DNA from 4 places in the Brenneria rubrifaciens genome. Region 2 is predicted to be linked to each of the others. Evidence: predicted binding sites of a transcription regulator. Region 2 holds the regulator's gene; each other region holds the start of a gene.
The links. Region 2 encodes CRP, which controls carbon source genes, mostly activating them, when cyclic AMP is high. Its sites were predicted from a motif close to ATGTGANNNNNNTCACAT; they were not measured.
Positions count from the first base shown of each region.

Region 1: EH207_RS11710 (ABC-F family ATPase) is a predicted target of CRP. The motif match lies at 1,412-1,429, and genes of this name have one in related genera.
Region 3: udp (uridine phosphorylase) is a predicted target of CRP. The motif match lies at 1,266-1,283, and genes of this name have one in related genera.
Region 4: EH207_RS14055 (nucleoside-specific channel-forming protein Tsx) is a predicted target of CRP. The motif match lies at 1,348-1,365, and genes of this name have one in related genera.

Region 1 covers NZ_CP034035.1:2,571,870-2,575,030, reverse strand. The annotation lists gene EH207_RS11720 (GNAT family N-acetyltransferase) at 1-405, opposite strand, end outside; gene EH207_RS11715 (PhzF family phenazine biosynthesis protein) at 451-1,332, opposite strand; gene EH207_RS11710 (ABC-F family ATPase) at 1,473-3,041, shown strand.
Region 2 covers NZ_CP034035.1:125,428-128,588, forward strand. The annotation lists gene argD (bifunctional acetylornithine/succinyldiaminopimelate transaminase) at 21-1,247, shown strand; gene crp (cAMP-activated global transcriptional regulator CRP) at 1,321-1,953, opposite strand; gene EH207_RS00525 (OsmC family protein) at 2,276-2,683, shown strand; gene EH207_RS00530 (phosphoribulokinase) at 2,752-3,161, opposite strand, start outside.
Region 3 covers NZ_CP034035.1:3,427,907-3,431,067, reverse strand. The annotation lists partial or broken gene EH207_RS15245 (transposase) at 44-312, opposite strand; gene EH207_RS15240 (dienelactone hydrolase family protein) at 319-1,146, opposite strand; gene udp (uridine phosphorylase) at 1,400-2,170, shown strand; gene EH207_RS15230 (tyrosine-protein phosphatase) at 2,308-3,090, shown strand.
Region 4 covers NZ_CP034035.1:3,101,918-3,105,078, reverse strand. The annotation lists gene nadC (carboxylating nicotinate-nucleotide diphosphorylase) at 1-97, opposite strand, end outside; gene EH207_RS14055 (nucleoside-specific channel-forming protein Tsx) at 323-1,186, opposite strand; gene ampD (1,6-anhydro-N-acetylmuramyl-L-alanine amidase AmpD) at 1,615-2,190, shown strand; gene ampE (beta-lactamase regulator AmpE) at 2,187-3,041, shown strand; gene EH207_RS14040 (amino acid permease) at 3,126-3,161, opposite strand, start outside.

The DNA of each region.
Region 1 (3,161 bases), 1.6 Mb from region 2:
CGACGCCCTAATGACACAACGTTCGATGATGCCGGCGGAGATATACGCCTTGACCATGGTGCTCACGGCCAGAGAAGCGATGCCTTTACCTTCATATGCTCCCGCCACCCAATAACCAATTTCCCCGGTTTTATTCTGGATGTCATTGAATGAAGAGATACCGACGATGGCATCATCCCAGCGAATGGCATACACCGCCGACGTTCCTGCGATGAATGCATCCCGGTTCGCCTTAATTGTATACAGTGAGTGCTCCATGCGGATCTCGTAATCAGGCCAGGGCATGGAACGCTCGAGTCGGTGTTTCTCTTGCTGAACCAGGTTAAAAATGGCGGCGGCATCGTTCTCATCCTGAATGCTTAAACACAAATGAGGCGGATGGTATAGCTCAGACAGTGTTTCCATCGTGGTTCCTTTGATCACGGTTTTTATCTCCTACTTGTATGAAGTTTACGTTTGCAACGTACCGTCGATAATCGTCACGCTATGCCCGCCGACCCAGGGTTCATCGTTCAGATAGGTCATGAAAAGCCGTCCGTCACACTGGCGCCTGATGCCTTGCCGGACGCTGTAACCCAATTTATCGGCGATATTATCCGGGTATTGCTGATGTCGCAGCAGCACGGCCATGCAAGCATTGGCGCTGCCGGTGACCGGATCTTCCTTTAGCACGCCCAGCTCAATATAAAACGTGCGGACTTCATAATCCGCTGGCGCGGCACTATCGTGCGGGCCGTAGATGGCGATGCCATCCGTGTTGCAAGCTTGCTGCAACATCGCCAGCGATAGCGCATCGGGCGTGATATCCAGACAGGTAGCGGCGTTGTCCAGACGAATAACCAGCCAGCTTATTCCCATGTGGACGCTCGCGGGCGGATAATGTTTATCTATGTTGCCGCTGCCGAGCGTTCGTTCCAACAGGGGATACAATTCGGTATCAAACGGGACGATGGTGGCCTGCGGTACACGAAAAGCCAGCATGCCGTCATCAGCGATATGGATAGGCACCAGACCGACGCCGCATTGCTGGACAATCTGGCCAGGCGTTTTAGTCTGCAATCCGGATTCCAGCAGGGCGTGTGCCGAGCCGAGTGTGGGATGACCGGCAAACGGCAGCTCGAACGCCGGGGTGAAGATCCTCACGCGATAATCCGCCTCAGGATCGGCAGGCGGAAATAAAAAAGTGGTTTCCGAAAGGTTGGTCCAGCGGGCGATATGTTGCATTTGCTTCTCACTCAGCCCGTCGGCCTCCATGATGACCGCCAGCGGATTACCTTTGAAAGGGTGCCGGGTGAAAACATCCACTTGTTTAAAACGGCGTGGTAATGGCATGCATTGTTCATCCTGTATTGGCTGTTGCTTAAAAGAGCGCTCGAAACTCGCCGCGACCTTGCCGCGTGCTTGTGGCATAATGTGCGCTATATCACATTCTGACTTGAGTAAGTGCTGTGTTAAGTACCAACAATATCACCATGCAGTTTGGCAGTAAGCCGTTGTTTGAGAACATTTCCGTTAAATTTGGCGGCGGTAACCGTTATGGTTTGATTGGCGCGAATGGCTGCGGCAAATCAACGTTTATGAAGATCCTCGGCGGCGATTTGGCGCCGAGTTCCGGTAACGTGTTCCTCGATCCCAATGAACGTCTGGGGAAATTACGTCAGGATCAGTTCGCATTTGAAAAATTCAGCGTGCTGGATACCGTCATCATGGGCCACGCGGAGCTGTGGGCGGTAAAAGAGGAACGCGATCGTATCTATTCATCGGTTGATATGAGCGAAGCGGACGGCTATAAAGTGGCCGAACTGGAAGTGCAGTATGGTGAGATGGATGGTTACAGCGCTGAAGCCCGCGCCGGTGAACTGTTGCTGGGCGTGGGGATACCTGTGGAGCAACACTACGGTCCGATGAGTGAAGTGGCCCCCGGCTGGAAACTGCGGGTGTTGCTGGCGCAGGCGCTGTTTGCCGACCCGGACATCCTGTTACTGGATGAACCCACCAACAACCTGGATATTGACACCATCCGCTGGCTGGAGCAGGTGCTGAACGAGCGTAATAGCACCATGATCATCATTTCCCACGACCGTCACTTCCTGAATATGGTCTGTACGCATATGGCGGATCTGGACTACGGCGAACTGCGTATTTACCCCGGCAATTATGATGAATACATGACGGCGGCTACTCAGGCGCGTGAACGCCTGCTGGCGGATAACGCCAAGAAGAAAGCCCAGATTTCCGAATTGCAATCGTTCGTCAGCCGTTTTAGCGCCAACGCGTCCAAATCCAAGCAGGCGACATCGCGCGCCCGTCAAATAGATAAAATTCAGTTGGAAGAGGTGAAGGCGTCCAGCAGGCAGAACCCATTTATTCGCTTTGAACAGGATAAAAAACTGTTCCGTAACGCGCTGGAAGTGCATGAGCTGACAAAAGGCTTTGATAATGGCCCGTTGTTCAGCAAATTAAACCTGATGGTTGAAGTGGGTGAAAAAGTCGCTGTTTTGGGCACCAATGGCATCGGTAAATCGACGCTTATGAAAACCCTGGTCGGCGATATGCAGCCTGACAGCGGCAGCGTGAAATGGTCAGAAAACGTCAAAATCGGCTATTATGCTCAGGATCATGAATATGAATTCGATGACGCCCTGACGGTGTTTGACTGGATGAGCCAGTGGAAACAGGAAAAAGACGACGAACAGGCTGTTCGCAGTATTCTGGGCCGTTTATTGTTCAGCCAGGATGACATCAAGAAGAAAGTGAAAGTCCTGTCCGGTGGCGAAAAAGGCCGTATGCTGTTTGGCAAACTGATGATGCAGCGACCGAATATTCTGGTGATGGATGAACCCACTAACCACCTGGATATGGAATCGATTGAATCGCTGAACATGGCGTTGGAAATGTACGAAGGGACGCTGCTGTTTGTCTCTCACGACCGTGAGTTCGTCAGTTCTCTGGCCACGCGTATCCTGGAAATCACGCCGAATAAAGTGATCGATTTCACTGGCAATTACGAAGATTATCTGCGCAGTCAGGGCATTCAGTAATAGATCCCTGGGAACGTACGGCTTCGTCATTTGAGGCAGCGTGGTTGATACCGCCGCTGCCTTTTTATTTGCCCGTCAGCCACCCTTGGCATTGCGCACCGCCATTTCTTATTCTGTATT
Region 2 (3,161 bases):
ATATCAGAGCGGGGCAGCAAATGACTACAGAGAACAAAACAGTAACAAGGGAAACTCACGATAAAGTAATTCTGCCGGTTTATGCACCAGCGCAGTTTGTGCCGGTAAAAGGTAAGGGAAGCCGGGTGTGGGATCAGCAAGGGCGAGAATATATTGATTTCTCAGGCGGTATTGCCGTTACCGCGCTGGGGCATTGCCATCCCGCTCTGGTCGCCGCGTTGAAACAGCAAGGAGAACAACTCTGGCACACCAGCAATGTTTTTACTAATGAGCCGGCGTTGCGTCTGGCCAGCAAGCTGATTAACGCGACCTTTGCCGATCGGGTGTTCTTTGTCAACTCCGGGGCGGAGGCCAACGAAGCGGCGTTTAAACTGGCGCGCCACTACGCGATTGAACGCCACAGCCCGTACAAGACTAAAATCATCGCGTTTTATAATGCGTTCCATGGAAGAACGTTGTTCACCGTCTCGGTTGGCGGCCAGGCAAAATATGCTGACGGTTTTGGCCCGAAGCCTGCGGATATCGTTCATGTGCCTTTTAACGATCTGGACGCGGTTAGAGCGGTAATGGATGATCACACCTGTGCGGTGGTTCTGGAACCCGTGCAGGGAGAGGGCGGAATTATGCCGGCGACGCCAGCGTTTCTGCAGGGCGTGCGTGAGTTATGCGATCGGCATAACGCGCTGCTGGTGTTTGACGAGGTCCAAAGTGGAATGGGCAGAACGGGAAAACTGTTTACTTATATGCATTACGGTATTACGCCAGATATTCTGACCACGGCGAAAGCGTTGGGGGGCGGTTTCCCGATCAGTGCGATGCTGACAACCGAGGAAATTGCCTCGGTGATGACGGTTGGCGTACACGGTACGACCTATGGCGGTAACCCGCTGGCTTGCGCAGTGGCGGAAGCCGCGCTGGACACCATTAATACGCCGGAAGTGTTGTCTGGTGTGGCGGATCGTCACGAACGGTTTGTCAATGAACTGGAAAAAATTAACCAGCGGCATGGCATTTTCGAACAGATTCGCGGCATGGGCCTATTGCTGGGCGCCGAGCTGACCCCGGAGTGGCATGGCCGGGCGCGTAACTTCCTGGCCGCCGCCGCTGAGCAAGGCGTTATGGTGCTGATAGCCGGTCCGAATGTGATTCGTTTTGTGCCCTCCCTGGTGATTGAAACGGAAGATATCGAGCAGGGAATGGCTAAATTCGCTAAAGCCGTCGAGCAGGTGGTTAACGCCGCAGATTAATGCGCTATTGCCATGAAACAGTTAAAAAAGCGTGAGGTTGGCTTCACGCTTTTTTTGTAGGGTAAGGTAAGACTTAACGAGTGCCGTAAACGACGATCGTTTTGCCATGTGCGGAGATCAGGTTCTGGTCTTCTAGCATTTTAAGAATGCGGCCCACGGTTTCACGTGAACAGCCAACAATTTGTCCGATTTCCTGGCGGGTAATTTTTATTTGCATGCCATCCGGGTGGGTCATGGCATCAGGTTGTTTCGCCAGATTTAGCAGCGTTTGAGCAATACGGCCTGTGACATCAAGAAAAGCCAGGTTGCCGACTTTTTCCGAGGTTACCTGTAGACGGCTTGCCATTTGCGCGGACAGACGCATGAGAATATCTGGATTGACCTGTATTAGTTGCCGGAATTTCTTGTAAGAAATTTCAGCGACTTCACAAGCCGTTTTTGCCCGTACCCAGGCGCTGCGCTCCTGTCCTTCCTCAAACAGGCCAAGCTCGCCGATAAAATCTCCCTGATTGAGATAAGAGAGAATCATTTCTTTGCCTTCTTCATCTTTGATTAGCACTGCGACAGAGCCTTTCACGATGTAGTAAAGCGTTTCTGCTTTTTCACCCTGGTGAATAAGCGTGCTCTTCGATGGATACTTATGGATATGGCAATGAGAAAGGAACCATTCGAGAGTGGGGTCTGTTTGCGGTTTGCCGAGAACCATTCGCTATTATCCTCTGTTGTAATTCACTGCGCAAATCACAGGGCTCAGAGTTCCCTGTACGGCGTGTTAACTGCGACTGCTAAAAAATCAAATTTCGTGTGGGCAGAATGACGTCAGGGAATATACTGGAATTTACTATCTGGCGACGCCATCACCTTCCTTGTATCTGTGTTTGCCCGGAACAGGCAGATGCTACTTTTGTTTTTAACACAGCTTGAGGGAAGTGTCTTGTATTGTCTCGCTTCAGCATGAGAAAGCGCCGGGTATGGCGTTTTTTGTATAGTAACAATATAAATTTTCAAAAATTTTTTAGGGAGACGCTATGCATGCACGGGTGAAATGGATTGAAGGCTTAACGTTTCTTGGCGAGTCCGCCTCAGGACATCAGGTTATGATGGACGGCAATGCGGGTGACAAGGCGCCAAGCCCTATGGAAATGCTGCTGATATCGGTTGGCGGTTGCAGCGCGATCGATGTTGTGTCGATTTTGCAAAAAGGACGTCACGATGTCGCCGATTGTGAAGTGAAATTGACTTCGGAACGGAGAGTGCAAGCGCCTCGTCTGTTTACTCATATCAATTTGCATTTCATCGTGACGGGGAAAGGGCTGACCGATCAGGCGGTAGAGCGCGCGGTGGTATTGTCTGCTGAAAAGTATTGCTCTGTGGCGCTGATGTTGGGGGAAGTTGTTCAGGTTACGCACAGTCATGAAGTCCGGGATTCAGCCTAACCGCGCCTTCCTGACATCGTCGCCATCACAGCGACACGACGCGCCTGATAGGGCGTGATGCTGTGATGCTATTCGATCTTTTTCCCTTCCAGCAGGCGTTGTACCAGCGGCGTCATAATCAGCTCCATCGCCAAACCCATTTTTCCACCGGGAACAACCAGCGTGTTGATATGAGAAATAAACGAGCCTTGCAACATGGCGAGCAGATAAGGGTAATCAATATTGTCCAGCCCCTGAAAATGTATCACCACGAAGCTCTCATCCAGTGAAGGAATGGATTTCGCTGCGAACGGGTTGGACGTATCCACGGTGGGGACGCGCTGGAAATTTAAGTGGGTGCGTGAAAATTGTGGCGTGATGTAAGTGATGTAGTCCTCCATCGAGCGAACGACTGAATCCATCACGGCTTCGCGTGAATGCCCGCGTTCATTGACATCACGAATCAATTTTTGAATCCACTCCAGATTGACGATAGGCA
Region 3 (3,161 bases), 730 kb from region 2:
TTTTACGAGCGACGGTTGGTCGCGAACGCGATATTTTTTGTCTTTATCCCACTACCGCGTTCAGCGTCGCTCTTCGGCGCTCATTACGCTTTACCGCGTTGTAGTCAGCCAGTAACAGCAGATAACACAGCGCCAGCAGCGCCATCTTCTTCATATTCTGCGCTGTGGCCGCAAGCAGGCATTGCATCTGCACTTTATCAGACCACGGAACCGCGCATAACGATGACCATGATGTTGTTTCGCATCCGCGAAGCTTCTCTCCACCGTTTCCTTGCGCCGCGCGTATATCTTTTTGCCCCATTTCGTCACACGTAAACTTCAACCTACTGCGTATTTTTTAAACCACGCCAACATACGTTGCCAGCCGTCCTGTGCGGATTCGGCATGATAGTTGGGGCGGTAGTCAGCATGAAAAGCGTGCCCTGCATCCGGATAGACAATCATCTCTGCCTCCGCATTAGCGGCGCGTAGCGCCTGACGCATTCTATCCACCTGTTCCAGCGGAATTCCCTCGTCTTTGGCACCGTACAACCCCAGCACGGGTGCGCTGAGTCCCGTAGCGATATCAATAGGGTGTTTGGGACTATTCAGCGTCTTAGCGCCGCTGAGTTTGCCATACCAGGCGACCGCCGCCTTCAACTGCGGATTATGGGCGGCATAGAGCCAAGCGATACGCCCGCCCCAGCAGAAACCGGTAACGGCAAGCTTGCTGGCGTCGCCTCCCTGTTTGATGGCCCAGTTTGCAGCATGGTCGAGGTCGGACAGAACTTGCGCATCGGGCACGTTGCAAACCAGCTTGGTCAGAATCTGTTGAATTTCATCACACTGATTGGGATCGCCCTGACGGAAATAGAGTTCGGGCGCGATAGCCATATAGCCTTGTTTGGCCAGACGACGGCAAATATCCTGAATATATTGATGGACGCCGAAAATTTCCTGAACCACCAGCACGACAGGGAAAGGAGGCATTTGATTGGCGGGTTTGGCAAGGTAGGCCGGCAGCGGTTCGCCCTGAGAGGGAATGGTGGTTTCACCGGCGATGATATCTGTGGTATCCGTCATCAGGGTGGAGGCGGCCTGCGGTGCTACGGCTGGAGAGAGTCCCCGTGGCAGATGTCTGAGGGCGGTTGGCTTATCAGTCTTCATGGCGATCTCCTTATAGTGGGCCTGCTATGAAAATTCACAATTGCGACAAAGCGTACCGATGATTAAAAAATCTACAATAAAAGGGTGTATCACCGTAAGCGACTTTTTTGTGGCTGAATTTGCGATTAATGTCACATTATTTGTGTATGCTGTTTTTTTTGTTTCTTCTTGGTGAGTGATGCCTGTCACTAAAAACCATGTGGCAATACGCTAGCATTTTTCGACTACTCGACGAGCTTGTCTGGAGGCGGTTATGCCTAAATCTGATGTTTTCCATCTCGGTTTGACAAAAAGCGATTTGCAGGGGGCTACGCTGGCGATCATTCCCGGCGATCCTGAGCGTGTCGAAAAAATAGCCCGTCTGATGGATAACCCGGCGTTTCTGGCATCGCACCGTGAATTCATGTCCTGGCGGGCGGAACTGGATGGAAAGGTGGTGATTGTCTGCTCTACCGGTATTGGCGGCCCGTCAACGTCGATTGCGGTAGAAGAACTGGCTCAGCTCGGGATTAGTACTTTCCTGCGTGTCGGGACTACCGGCGCCATTCAGGAAGGGATCGAGGTGGGCGATGTGCTGGTGACCACGGCAGCGGTGCGTCTCGACGGCGCCAGCCTGCATTTCGCGCCGATGGAATTCCCGGCGGTCGCCGACTTTGACTGTACCACCGCGCTGGTCGATGCGGGCAAAGCGGCTGGCGTTGCGCTGCACATTGGCGTGACCGCATCATCCGATACGTTTTATCCCGGTCAGGAGCGATACGATACGTTTTCTGGCCGCGTCGTCCGCCGTTTCCGTGGCTCAATGGAAGAATGGCAAAGCATGGGCGTGCTGAATTATGAAATGGAGTCCGCCACGCTGCTGACCATGTGCGCCAGTCAGAGGTTGAAAGCCGGGATGATCGCCGGTGTGATAGTTAATCGTACCCAACAGGAAACCCCGGATGCGGCGGCGGTAAAACTGGCTGAAACGACCGTTATCCAGGTTTTGCTGGATGCCACCCGCCGGTTGCTGGCTGCCGGGTAATTTCAACTTCCGTACATTTCGGGCTGGCCGTTATTGATGGCGGCCCGCTTCCTGATAATCGGTTACCGATATGATGCGCTGTCTGACACCATACGGTTGCCTTGCTTGCCCTTTATGACAACACCGCAGGGAGATCTATGACCGAACCAACGTTGCTCCATCCTTCTTTACTCCCGCTTGACGGCGGGATTAACTTCCGCGATCTGGGCGGGAACCGCGCCGCAGACGGGCGGCTCATCCGTCACGGCAAACTGTTTCGCGCCGGCTCGCTGGATTTGCTGAGTCAGGCCGACTGTGAATATCTTGCCGGCGTTCCGGTTTCTCACGTCGTTGATTATCGGGATGAGGACGAGATTGCGGTTAAGCCCGATGTGCTTTGGTCTGGTGCGAACTACCATGCGTTTCCGGCCAACCCGTTGCGTCATGAAGTGACGGCGAATCTGGATTCGTTAGGATCAGATGTACTGGCGGCGTTTGATTCGCGGGCGTTTATGCTGGAGCTCTATCGCCGTTTGCCATTTGATAATTCGGCTTACCGCCAACTGGCGGCGCTGCTGTTGCAGCCGGATCAAGGCGCGCTGGTACAGCATTGCGCCGTGGGTAAAGACCGCACCGGGATGGGGGCCGCGCTGGTGATGTTCGCGCTGGGGGCGGATGAGCAAACGGTGGTGGAAGACTATCTGCTGACCGATACCACGCTGGCTCCTTTCCGTCAGCAACTGGTGACGCAACTGGCCAAAACGCTCAATGAAAAAGCATTACGGCAGTTCTCTTATGTGCTGTCGGTGCAGGAAGAATTTATCGTGACGGCGTTGCAAGCAATTGATGAACGTTATGGCTCTGTCGATAGCTGGCTTGAAGCCGAATATGGGTTGGACAAACGGGCTCGTCAGTTTTTACAGGAGAAGTATTTGGTTTGAGCGATTGAAAGGCCGGTTTATAGACGAATACCGTTCATGTAGACGCTGGCGCGTCACGGTTAACCGGATCG
Region 4 (3,161 bases), 1.1 Mb from region 2:
CACTTAAGGCCAGATGAACGCTGGCGGGGATATCACGCGTAATACGCGCGAGCAGATCGGTTTGGCGCTGTTCCTGACTGTAACGACGAGTTGGCATCACAAAAACTCCGAAGGGGGATTCGGGACGATATGCTACCTTGTTTACAGGCAGACATCCAGAATGAATACTCTTTATAATTCAGTTGGTTATTCTGTTTTTGATGATTTATCGGAAATTGAGGGCGCACTGTCACCGAGCGGGGGAAAGTTTAAATGCGGGCGGCGGGGCAAGGCGTTTTGATAAATCGCTCCGCCCCGTTTTTAATTTATCAGATTGAAAAGACTAGAAATTATAACCTACGACCAGATAGTAGCCCCAGCCTGTGGATTTCACTTCAAATGGTCCCTGACCGAAGTTAAGTTCGGCGCCATCCGCCCATTGTCCGCCATTATGGAAGTAGCGGGCGACGACGGAATAATGCCAGCGGTCATAACCCAGTGCCAGAATATGGCTGGAGGCAATGGCGTTACCGGTACGAGAACGTCCGTCCTGATTGCGCAGGTCAGAACCGAAGTCAAAGTTAGTGAAACCGATATAAGTGAGGTTACCGCCCCACAGCGTCCCTAAAGGATAGAAGTATTTAATTTTAGCGCGGTAGCCGTCCCATTCGTTCTCATTGCCCGCCCCATAGTTCTTCCATTGGTATTTGGCATAGATATTGGCGGAAAGCGATAAGTCCGTGCCGGTATCGATATCCGTGCCCAGTCCCATGTACCAAGTGCTTTGCCGTGAATCACTGCTTCGCCCGTGATCGTAAATGATATTGTTGGCGACATACCACTCTTTGAACGGGCCGACGCCGAGGTCGGCGCCTGTCAGCTTATCAATGGAAAAGCGCGGTTCAATTTCCACGAACAGCGGTGAGCCATCGTCCCAGGCGCCGCGATCGTTTGAATTTCCCACGCCGAAAAATTTCGGCACGTCGGCATAGCCATAAAAATCGAACCAGTCTTTGCGGGCAAATGCCTCATATTCCAGGTATACATCATTGTTCAACTGCGGCCCGAAGCGCGTGTGGTAACTGCCCACTACATTGACACTCTGGTGCCACCAGTCGGAAAGATAGGCTGTTTTATTACTGTCAGCGAGCGTTGGCACACTATAAGACAACGTGATTAAAGCAGCTGCGGTGAGTGTTTTTTTCATGTCAATTACCGTGTAGTTAGCGAAACCTTGTGGTGTCTTATGTTTTGAAATAAGTTTTTGTAATATCTGAAAAACAGGAGATGATTCTCGCGGGTTATTTTAAATAAAAATTGATTCGATACATGGAGGCTGGTTCATATATTCATAATATTGCAATCATATTGTGATCTGCATCACAAATTAAAGGTGGTGAATTTTCGAACAATATTATTTGTCCACGAGTGAGATCTGGATGGTTTTCGCTCTTTAAGAGGATGGCGGATATCGCATAGCAGGTAAAGAAACAATAAAACCTTTTTGTATCCAGTTGGTTAGGTATGATGTTAGAAACATGATAGGCTATCGACTACGGCATTTTTGTTAAACGCAGATCCAATTCACCGCACCTTATTCAGCCCGGCAAACGACATGATGCGAGGTTATCGCCGATGCTTTTGGAAAATGGCTGGTTATCTGGAATAAAACACATTGCGTCACCGCACTGCGATAACCGCCCGGAAAATGAAGCGCCTTCCTTGCTGGTGATCCACAGCATCAGCCTGCCACCGGGTGAATTTGGTGGACCCTATATCGATCAGTTATTTACCGCTACGCTTGATCCCACCGCTCATCCCTATTTTGCCGCTATCGCACATTTGCATGTTGCCGCTCATTGCCTGATTCGTCGGGACGGGGAAGTAATTCAGTATGTTTCTTTTGACCAGCGTGCCTGGCACGCGGGCGTTTCCTGTTTTGAAGGTCGTGAGCGGTGTAACGATTTTTCAATCGGCATCGAATTGGAAGGAACGGATACGCTACCTTTTACTGCAGAGCAATATCTTCAGCTGACAGCGATAACGCGGCTATTGCTCGACGCTTACCCGATTACACCATCAAGAATCACCGGACACAGCCATATCGCGCCAGGACGTAAAACCGATCCGGGCCCTGCCTTTGATTGGGACCAATATCATCGCCTGATTCTGGAAGGCCAGCGAGAAAACGAAGGGAGTATAAAACGATGACGTTATTTACATTGTTGCTGGTCCTGGCGTGGGAGCGTTTATTCAAACATGGCGAACATTGGCAGATCGATCACCGTCTTGAAGTGGTGTTTCGCCGTTTGCCTTCTCCTTCTTTATTTCAGACCCTGTTCCTGACCTTGTGCTGTATGGGGGGGGTGGCCGTCTTGCTCTGGCTGGCGAGCGGCGTGCTGTTTGGTCTTGTTCTACTGTTACTGTGGGTTGTCATCAGCCTGATGTGTATTGGCGCTGGCGAGATCCGTCGGCATTATCGTCGTTATCTCCAGTCGGCGCTACGTGGTGAAAACGGTGCGAGTCAGGAATTGGCGGAAGAGTTGGCGTTGATTCACGGCTTGCCGGTGGGGACGGGGGAAGGTGAACGCCTGAAAGAATTACAGAATGCGTTGATATGGATTAACTTCCGTTTCTATCTGGCGCCGCTGTTCTGGTTTGCGGCGGCGGGCCCTTATGGTCCGGCGGCGCTGGCAGGTTATGCTTTTTTACGCGCCCGGCAAACTTGGCTGGCGCGCCATCATACGCCGCTGGCGCGTGCGCAGTCCGGGGTCGATTCATTACTGCACTGGCTTGACTGGATTCCGGTGCGTCTGGCTGGCGTGGCTTACGCACTGCTGGGACACGGTGAGAAAGCGCTACCGGCCTGGTTTGCTTCATTGTGCGACACCCGTAATGCTCAATACTGGGTGTTAACTCAACTGGCGCAGTTTTCTCTGGCGCGTGAACCGCATATTGATCCGGTTGAGGCGCCGAAGGCTGCCGTGATGTTGGCGAAAAAAGTCACCTTAGCGCTGGTGGTGGTGGTGGCGTTGCTGACGATTTATGGGGCGCTGGTCTAAGTCGCATCGGCGGTCGGATAACAAGCCTGCTAAATGAAAAATGGCCGATATCCTCGGCCATTTGTCTGTCCGTCGGATGAAACCTTAACGACGCTGTTTTTTCTGTTTAAAGAAGTAACC